Regions from separate parts of the Kitasatospora sp. NPDC088861 genome, predicted to be linked through region 1. Evidence: predicted binding sites of a transcription regulator. Region 1 holds the regulator's gene; each other region holds the start of a gene.

Region 1 (3,274 bases):
TAGAAGGCGTTGTAGGGCTGCGCCTGGCGCAGGTCCTTGCTGGGGATGGCGGCGATCTGGCCGGTGACCTTGGTGAGCGCGGAGGCGAGGGCGCTGGGCCGGCCGGTGAGCTGGGCGGCGGCGCGGTCGGCGGCGAGTTCCCGGTAGCGGGACAGGAGCCGGGTGAGCAGGAAGCTGATGGCGTAGACGACCATCGACACCAGCGGGATGATCAGGGCGACGATGGCCGCGTTCTGGTCGTTGTTGTTGCGGTTGCCGCCCATGAACCCGCCGTACATGGCGATCCGGGTCATGGCCCCGGCGAGGACGCCGAGGAAGCCGGCGATGGTCATCACCGCGACGTCCCGGTGGGCGACGTGGGACAGCTCGTGGGCGAGGACGCCCTCCAGTTCCTCGGGCTCCAGCCGTCGCAGCAGGCCGGTGGTGACGCACACCACGGCGTTCTGCGGGTTGCGGCCGGTGGCGAAGGCGTTCGGCATGTCGTTGTCGGCGACCGCCACCCGGGGTTTGGGCATGTCGGCCAGCGCGCAGAGCCGGTCGATGGTGCCGTGCAGTTGCGGGTACTGCTCAGGGGTCACCTGGTGGGCGCCCATCGCCCGTTCGGTGATCTTGTCGCTGAACCAGAACTGGGCCACGAACAGCCCGCCGGAGATCAGGACGATCAGTGGCCAGGCGCCGCGCAGCAGCACGATCAGCAGACCGGTGAAACCGACGTACAGCAGCCCGATCACGAACATCGTCACGACCATGCGGCCGGTCAGACCGCGGTCGGGCGCGAAACGGGTGTGCTGGCCCGAGCTCGACATTGCTTGCTCCTCCATTCGCCGTCGTCTTCGATGCTGCCACCCGGACGGCCCCGCGGCACCACCCCCGCGCCGGGAACTGCGGGCAGGATCACTCCGGCCGGGCCGTTCCTGCCGTTGGGCCCGGGCCTTACACTGGCAGGTACGGTTTTGGCACTCGCAGGTTCAGAGTGCCAAAGCGGGTGCCGGAGCCGGGATCCTCCCGGAGCGGGCAGCAGCATGCGTGACACGAACGGACAACGTGCGAAGACGGAGGTGTGTGCCCCATGGCCGGTGAGGTTCGCCAGCTGGACGACCGCAAGCTCGCCGTGCTCCGCGCGATCGTCCAGGACTACGTGGGCACCGAGGAGCCGGTCGGCTCCAAGGCCCTGGTGGAGCGGCACAACCTCGGAGTCTCCCCGGCGACCGTCCGCAACGACATGGCGGCGCTGGAGGAGGAGGGCTACATCCACCAGCCGCACACCAGCGCCGGGCGCATCCCCACCGACAAGGGGTACCGCCTGTTCGTCGACAAGCTCGCCGAGGTCAAGCCGATGAGCGCCCCCGAGCGCCGGGCGATCCGGCACTTCCTGGACGGCGCCGTCGACCTGGACGACGTGGTCATGCGGACGGTGCGGCTGCTCGCCCAGCTCACCCGGCAGGTCGCGGTGGTGCAGTACCCCTCGCTGTCGCGGTCCACCGTCCGGCACATCGAGCTGGTGGCGCTGGCCCCGACCAAGGTGATGCTGGTCCTGATCACCAACACCGGCCGGGTCGAGCAGCGGATGGTCGACTGCCCGGGCCCGGTCGGCGAGACGGTCCTGGCAGACCTGCGGGCCCGGATCAACGCGCGGGCCGTCGGCCAGCGGCTGCCGGACGTGCCGGGGTTCCTGGAGGAGCTCCCGGCGGGTTTCGAGCCGCCGGACCGCCCGACCGTCAGCACGGTCCTGGCGACGCTGTTCGAAGCGCTCGCCGAGCAGAACGAGGAGCGGATCATGCTGGCCGGCACGGCCAACCTGACCCGCTTCGGGCACGACTTCCCCCTGACCATCCAGCCGGTGCTGGAAGCCCTGGAGGAGCAGGTCGTCCTGCTCCGCCTCCTGGGTGAGACGGCGGACGCCGCGATGACGGTCCGGATCGGGCGGGAGATCGCCTACGAGGGGCTGAATTCCACCTCGGTGGTGTCGGTCGGTTACGGTTCGGGCGACGAGAGCGTGGCCAAACTGGGTGTGATCGGTCCGACCCGGATGGACTATCCGGGCACAATGGGGGCGGTGCGTGCGGTGGCGCGGTACGTGGGCCAGATCCTGGCCGAGTCGTAGCACAGGCCGCCGTCGGAACCTCTGACGGCGGTGTCCAGTCGCAGCACTACTACAGGCGGAACAAGCGGAGCATTTGGTGGCCACGGACTACTACGCGGTACTCGGCGTCCGACGGGATGCGGGGCAGGACGAGATCAAGAAGGCCTTCCGGCGCCTGGCACGCGAACTGCACCCGGACGTCAACCCGGACCCGAAGACGCAGGAGCGGTTCAAGGAGATCAACGCCGCTTACGAGGTGCTCTCCGACCCGCAGAAGCGCCAGGTCTACGACCTCGGAGGTGACCCGCTCTCGCCGGGCGGCGGGGGCGCGGGCGGCTTCGGCGCGGGGGCGGCCGGCTTCGGCTTCTCCGACATCATGGACGCCTTCTTCGGCGCCGCGGCCGGCCAGCGCGGCCCGCGCTCGCGCACCCGCCGCGGCCAGGACGCCATGATCCGGCTGGAGATCACCCTGGAGGAGGCCGCCTTCGGCACCACCAAGGAACTCCAGGTCGACACCGCCGTCACCTGCACCACGTGCAGCGGCGAGGGCGCGGCCCCCGGCACCTCCGCGCAGACCTGCGACATGTGTCGCGGCAGGGGCGAGGTCTCCCAGGTCACCCGGTCGTTCCTGGGCCAGGTCATGACCTCCCGTCCCTGCCCGCAGTGCCAGGGCTTCGGCACCGTCGTGCCGACCCCGTGCCCGGAGTGCGCCGGCGACGGCAGGGTCCGCGCCCGGCGCACCCTGACCGTCAAGATCCCGGCCGGTGTCGACAACGGCACCCGGATCCAGCTGGCCGGCGAGGGCGAGGTCGGCCCCGGCGGCGGCCCGGCCGGCGACCTGTACGTCGAGATCGCCGAGACCACCCACACCGTCTTCCAGCGGCGCGGGGACGACCTGCACTGCACCGTCACCATCCCGATGACGGCCGCGTCCCTCGGCACCCAGGTGCCGCTGCAGACCCTGGACGGGCTGGAGGAGGTCGACATCCGGCCCGGCACCCAGTCCGGCCAGTCGATCCCGCTGCACGGCCGCGGCATCACGCACCTGCGCGGCGGCGGCCGGGGCGACCTGATAGTGCATGTCGAGGTGCAGACGCCCACCAAGCTCGACCCCGAGCAGGAGGAGCTGCTGCGCCGGCTCGCGGTGCTGCGCGGCGAGGAGCGGCCGTCCGGCCAGTTCGCGCCGGGCCA
Region 2 (3,274 bases), on a different contig from region 1:
AGCCGATCCGATCGGTGCGATCAGGATCAGAAGTCCATGTCACCGCCCGGCATGCCGCCGCCGGCGGCCGCAGCGGCCTTCTCCGGCTTGTCGGCGATGACGGCCTCGGTGGTGAGGAACAGCGCCGCGATGGAGGCGGCGTTCTGCAGCGCGGAGCGGGTCACCTTGGCCGGGTCGATGATGCCCTCGGCGATCAGGTCGACGTAGGTGTTGGTGGCCGCGTTCAGGCCGTGACCGGCGGGGAGGTTGCGCACCTTCTCCACCACGACGCCACCCTCCAGGCCGGCGTTGGTCGCGATCTGCTTGATCGGGGCCTCCAGCGCGACCTTGACGATGTTGGCACCGGTGGCCTCGTCGCCCTCCAGCTCCAGCTTGTCGAAGGCGACCGAGGCCTGGAGCAGCGCGACGCCACCACCGGCGACGATGCCCTCCTCGACGGCGGCCTTCGCGTTGCGGACGGCGTCCTCGATGCGGTGCTTGCGCTCCTTGAGCTCCACCTCGGTGGCCGCGCCGGCCTTGATGACGGCCACGCCGCCGGCCAGCTTGGCGAGGCGCTCCTGGAGCTTCTCGCGGTCGTAGTCCGAGTCGCTGTTCTCGATCTCGGCGCGGATCTGGTTCACGCGGCCGGCGACCTGCTCGCTGTCACCGCCACCGTCGACGATGGTGGTCTCGTCCTTGGTGATGACCACCTTGCGGGCGGTGCCCAGCAGGTCGATGCCGGCGTTCTCCAGCTTGAGGCCGACCTCCTCGGAGATCACGGTGCCACCGGTGAGGATGGCGATGTCGCCGAGCATGGCCTTGCGGCGGTCGCCGAAGCCCGGGGCCTTGACGGCGACGGACTTGAAGGTGCCGCGGATCTTGTTCACGACCAGGGTCGACAGGGCCTCGCCCTCGACGTCCTCGGCGATGATGACGAGCGGCTTGCCGCTCTGCATGACCTTCTCCAGCAGCGGCAGCAGGTCCTTGACCGAGCCGATCTTGGAGTTGGCGATGAGGATGTAGGGGTCCTCGAAGGTCGCCTCCATGCGCTCCAGGTCGGTCGCGAAGTAGGCGGAGATGTAGCCCTTGTCGAAGCGCATGCCCTCGGTGAGCTCGAGCTCCAGACCGAAGGTGTTGCTCTCCTCGACGGTGATGACGCCTTCCTTGCCGACCTTGTCCATGGCCTCGGCGATGAGCTCGCCGATCTGGGTGTCGGCGGCCGAGATGGAGGCGGTGGAGGCGATCTGCTCCTTGGTCTCCACGTCCTTGGCCTGGGCCAGCAGCTGGTCGGAGACGGCGGCGACGGCCTTCTCGATGCCGCGCTTCAGGGCCATCGGGTTGGCGCCGGCGGCGACGTTGCGCAGACCCTCGCGAACCAGGGCCTGGGCGAGCACGGTGGCGGTGGTGGTGCCGTCACCCGCGACGTCGTCGGTCTTCTTGGCGACCTCCTTGACGAGCTCCGCGCCGATCTTCTCGTAGGGGTCCTCGAGCTCGATCTCCTTGGCGATGGAGACACCGTCGTTGGTGATCGTGGGGGCGCCCCACTTCTTCTCCAGCACGACGTTGCGACCCTTGGGGCCGAGCGTGACCTTCACTGCGTCGGCGAGCTGGTTCATGCCACGCTCAAGGCCGCGGCGAGCTTCCTCATCAAAGGCGATGATCTTGGCCATCAGAAGTGGTCCTCCGGGACACGGTCGACTGCTCGGACCAAGGGGTGCCCGCGACGGACGGCCCTGGTGTGCGGGGGTCCTTTCCCCTACCGCTCCCGGGGGCCTCACCGACCCGGTCCGCTGTCACTCTCACGCTGTGAGTGCTAACGCCAATAATTAGCACTCGGGGTGGTCGAGTGCAAGCCCAATCGCGATCCCGCGAGCCGCCCGGGGCGCTCCCGCCGACCCGCGCAACTCCCCGCCGGGGAACGCCGACGGGCCCGTACGACGCGTGTCGCACGGGCCCGTCGAGAAGCGAGTGGTCACCAGCCGTGGGCCGCGCCGAGCTCCTGGGGTCGGAAGGGGGTCACACCGCGGCGCGGACCATGTCCGCCTGCGGGCCCTTCTGTCCCTGGGAGATCTCGAACTCGACCCGCTGGCCCTCCTCGAGGGTGCGGTAGCCGTCCATCTGGATCGCGCTGTAGTGGACGAAGACGTCCGCACCACCGTCGACCGCGATGAAGCCGTAGCCCTTCTCCGCGTTGAACCACTTGACGGTGCCCTGAGCCATTCCGAACTCCCCTAGTGCTGTGCTGGCCCTTCACGCGCCCGCAGGTCGCGGGCCCGGGTCTGGTTTGAAGGCCGGCCCGGGGAACCCCCCCTGGGCGCAGCCGTGCACGCCGCAACCCTCCGCCGGGGGTGCCTGACGGCGCCCTGTGAGCGGGTGATTACGTCGACCGCGGCTGAATGTATCCGGATCGACGCCCTCTGCAACAGGGTCAGCTGCGGGGAATTCCGGCACCACGCCAAGGGGCAGGACGGGCCAAAGCGGGAGGAATTCGGCATTTCACGCCGGACATAGCGGACGGATTACTGCAAATCCCCGCGGGAATTCTGACATCTGCCTGACATGTTTCACGGCCCAGGCACCCGACCGGTCTCAGCGGCCGGACGACCGTCCGGCGATTCGCGGGTGATTCGCGGGTGAGGATGAGGGGAAGCCCTGTTCCCAACCGAGCCACACTCTACTCCGACTTGACCCCGCCATATTCCCGCCGAAATGCGGCCGGCCGCCCGTGCGTACGGAGAACGGAATTCCGTACGCGCGGACGGCCGGTCGGACGAGCGGCTCGGGCGGGGTGCCCGGATCGGGGCGCGGCTCAGCAGCCGCCGGCCACCGCCGGGATGATCGAGACGCTGGCGCCGTCCGCGATCCCGGTCGCCAGGCCCTCGGCGAAGCGCACGTCGTCGTCGTTCACGTAGACGTTGACGAAGCGGCGCAGCTTGCCGGCGTCGTCCAGGATGCGGGCGGCGATCCCCGCGTGGTTCTTCTCCAGGTCGGCGATGACCTCGCCCAGGGTGGCGCCCTCGGCGGCCACCTCGGCGGCGCCGCCGGTGTAGGTGCGCAGGATGGTGGGGATACGGACGTTGGCGCTCATGGTTCTCCTAGCGGACAGGGCCCAGCGGGGTGGGGGGATTCAGGCGGACGCGAGGCCGGCGTCGTGGAAGGACGCCAGGGTCGGGCGGATGACGGCGGTCATCCCGGCCCCGGCGACGGCGTCCAGGGTCTTCAGGCCGTCGCCGGTGTTGATCGCGACGGTCTCCTTGGCCGGGTCCAGCTGGCCGGTCTCCACCAGCTTCTTCAG
Region 3 (3,274 bases), on a different contig from region 1:
CTTGGCCAGGCGCTCCTGCAGCTTCTCGCGGTCCCAGTCGGAGTCGGTGGCGGCGATCTCACCCTTGATCTGGGCGACGCGGCCGGCCACGGCCTCGGTGTCACCGGCACCGTCGACGACGGTGGTCTCGTCCTTGGTGATGGTCACGCGGCGGGCGGTGCCCAGCACGTCCACGCCGACCTGGTCGAGCTTGAGGCCGACCTCCTCGGAGATGACCGTGCCGCCGGTCAGGGTGGCCAGGTCGCCGAGGATCGCCTTGCGGCGGTCGCCGAAGCCCGGGGCCTTGACGGCGACCGCGTTGAAGGTGCCGCGGATCTTGTTCACCACGAGGGTGGACAGCGCCTCGCCGTCGACGTCCTCGGCGATGATCAGCAGCGGCCGGGAGGCACCGCCCTGGAGGATCTTCTCCAGCAGCGGCAGCAGCTCCTGGATGGAGGAGATCTTGCCCTGGTTGATCAGGATGTACGGGTCCTCCAGGACCGCCTCCTGCCGCTCCGCGTCGGTGACGAAGTACGGCGACAGGTAGCCCTTGTCGAACTGCATGCCCTCGGTGAAGTCCAGCTCCACGCCGAAGGTGTTCGACTCCTCGACGGTGATGACACCGTCCTTGCCGACCTTGTCGATCGCCTCGGCGATCAGCTCGCCGACCTGGGTGTCCTGGGCGGAGAGGGACGCGACGGCGGCGACGTCGTCCTTGCCCTCGATCTCGCGGGCCACCGAGAGCAGGTGCTCGGAGACGGCGGCGACGGCCTTGTCGATGCCCTTCTTCAGGGCGGCCGGGCCGGCACCGGCGGCGACGTTGCGCAGGCCCTCGTTGACCAGGGCCTGGGCCAGCACGGTGGCGGTGGTGGTGCCGTCACCCGCGACGTCGTTGGTCTTGGTGGCGACCTCCTTGACGAGCTGCGCGCCAAGGTTCTCGTACGGGTCGTCCAGCTCGACCTCACGGGCGATGGTGACACCGTCGTTGGTGATGGTCGGGGCGCCGAACTTCTTGTCGATGACGACGTTGCGGCCCTTGGGGCCGATGGTCACCTTGACGGTGTCGGCCAGCTTGTTGACACCGCGCTCCAGCGAGCGGCGGGCGTCCTCGTTGAACTGCAGGATCTTCGCCATGTTCCCTATTCCCTCGGGGCTTCGGCCGGCCCACCGGCCGCCGGACTACGTGAACCAACAACCACGCCCCGGGCCCCTGTCACTTGGGACACGGATCCGGGGCGGGTCGGAACGACTTACTTCTCGATGATGGCGAGAACGTCGCGGGCGGAAAGAACCAGGTACTCCTCGCCCTGGTACTTCACCTCGGTGCCGCCGTACTTCGAGTACAGGACGATGTCACCGACGGCGACGTCGAGCGGCAGACGCTGGCCGTCCTCGAAGCGGCCCGGGCCGACGGCCAGGACGACGCCCTCCTGGGGCTTCTCCTTGGCGGTGTCCGGGATAACCAGGCCGGAGGCCGTGGTGGTCTCGGCGTCGAGCGGCTGGACCACGATGCGGTCCTCAAGCGGCTTGATGGCAACCTTGCTGCTGGTGGTCACGTCCGAGCTCCCCTTCGGAGATTACGGGGTTTCTAACGGGTAGGAGCGAACCTGTGGGCCTGCCGTCGCGGGGGTCAGGCACACGTCTTCGCGTTAGCACTCCCCCAGTGGGGAGTGCCAAGGACGACCATAGGCCGGTGTTAGCACTCAGTCAACCAGAGTGCCAACGGCGCGCCCGGGCATCCCGAACCGCGGGCGCGGAGCCGTACTCCTGTGCGACCACCCCGCCCCGGGCGGACTCCCGCCGCGAACCGCGACCCCGCCCACCGCGCCGGCCGTCGGAGCCGGTGGGGCCGCCAACCCGCCAGAATGGCCCCGTGGACACCGAGAACCTCCAACCCCTACTGGCCCCCGAGGGCCAGGCCCTGCTCGCCGAACTGCGCGAGTTCACGCCCGAGGAGGAGCTGGCGCTGGCCACCAGGCTGCGGCGGGAGCACCCGGCCGAGCTGGTGTCGGCGGCCTTCGGGCAGGCCCGGCTGCGGCAGCGGGCGCGGGCGAAGTTCGGGGCGGACGCCGACCTGATGTACTTCACGCCCAACGGCGTCGAGCAGTCCACCCGGCGCAGCGTGGCCGAGTGGCGGGCGCGCCGCTTCGCCGAGCTGGGCGTCCGCCGGCTGGCCGACCTGTGCTGCGGCATCGGCGGGGACGTGCTGGCGCTGGCCAGGGCCGGGATCGAGGTGCTGGCCGTCGACAAGGACCCGGCGGCCTGCGCCGCCACCGCCGCCAACGCGGCCGCGCTGGGCCTGGCCGACCTGGTCCGGGTGCGCTGCGCGGACGTCGCCGAGGTGGACGTCACCGGCTACGACGCGGTGTTCACCGACCCGGCGCGGCGGACGGCGCGCGGCCGGGTGTTCGACCCGGAGGCGTACGCCCCACCGCTCTCCTGGGCGATCGAGGCCGGCCGCCGGACCCCGATCGGCGCGCTGAAGGTGGCCCCGGGCATCCCGCACGAGGCCGTCCCGGCCGACGCCGAGGCGGAGTGGGTCTCCGACCACGGCGACGTGAAGGAGGCGGTGCTCTGGTTCGGCACCGGGGCCGCCCGCCCGCACCGCGCCACCCTGCTGCCGCAGGCCGCCAGCCTCACCGGCGGCGACCTGCCCGACCCGCCGGCCGGCCCGGTCGGGCGCTACCTGTACGAGCCGGACGGCGCGGTGATCCGGGCCCACCTGGTGGCCGAGGTGGCCGAGCAGGTGGGCGGTCGGCTGATCGACCCGAAGATCGCCTACCTGACCTCGGACCAGCTGGTGGCCACCCCGTACGCGCACGCCTTCGAGCTCACCGACGTGCTGCCGTTCCACATCAAGCGGCTGAAGGCGCTGCTGCGCGAGCGCGGGGTCGGCACGGTGGTGATCAAGAAGCGCGGGATGGCGATCACCCCGGAGGAGCTGCGCCGCCAGCTCAAGCCCTCCGGGCCGAACGCCGTCACGGTGATCCTCAGCCGCACCGACAACGGGCCGCTGATGATGCTCGGCCGACCCGCCTGAGGCGGCTGCGCGGCGGGCGCCCGGACTACGAGGCGGGCGCCTGGATGTAGTCCTCCAGCCGGGCCACCGAGAAGCCCTGCTCCTGGATCCGGGCCAGCAGGTCGCCGAACATCTGGGTCATCGTGGCGCCCTTGAGCTCCTTCGGGCCGCGGAAGTGCGCCAGGATGATGTCGCCGGACTTCAGCTTCTTGTCCGCCGCCTGGTACTGCATGTCGTGGATCTGCATCGACTCGCGCCAGAGCACCATCGCGCGCG

Evidence for each region. The regulator HrcA, encoded in region 1, represses chaperone genes, less so after heat shock. The targets are predictions, from matches to a motif close to TTNGCACTCNGNNNNNCNGAGTGCNAA.
Region 2: the regulator HrcA is predicted to act here: its motif matches at 1,806-1,832, upstream of groL (chaperonin GroEL).
Region 3: the regulator HrcA is predicted to act here: its motif matches at 1,676-1,702, upstream of groES (co-chaperone GroES).

What each region holds. Positions count from the first base shown of each region.
Region 1 covers NZ_JBIVJF010000003.1:123,627-126,900, forward strand. Annotated here, with positions in the region: gene htpX (zinc metalloprotease HtpX) at 1-806, opposite strand, end outside; gene hrcA (heat-inducible transcriptional repressor HrcA) at 1,070-2,104, shown strand; gene dnaJ (molecular chaperone DnaJ) at 2,181-3,274, shown strand, end outside.
Region 2 covers NZ_JBIVJF010000019.1:8,664-11,937, reverse strand. Annotated here, with positions in the region: gene groL (chaperonin GroEL) at 27-1,649, opposite strand; gene ACIP37_RS26620 (cold-shock protein) at 1,996-2,199, opposite strand; gene ACIP37_RS26615 (MoaD/ThiS family protein) at 2,789-3,067, opposite strand; gene thrC (threonine synthase) at 3,107-3,274, opposite strand, start outside.
Region 3 covers NZ_JBIVJF010000014.1:147,479-150,752, reverse strand. Annotated here, with positions in the region: gene groL (chaperonin GroEL) at 1-1,113, opposite strand, end outside; gene groES (co-chaperone GroES) at 1,230-1,535, opposite strand; gene ACIP37_RS23575 (SAM-dependent methyltransferase) at 1,853-3,019, shown strand; gene ACIP37_RS23570 (polysaccharide deacetylase family protein) at 3,045-3,274, opposite strand, start outside.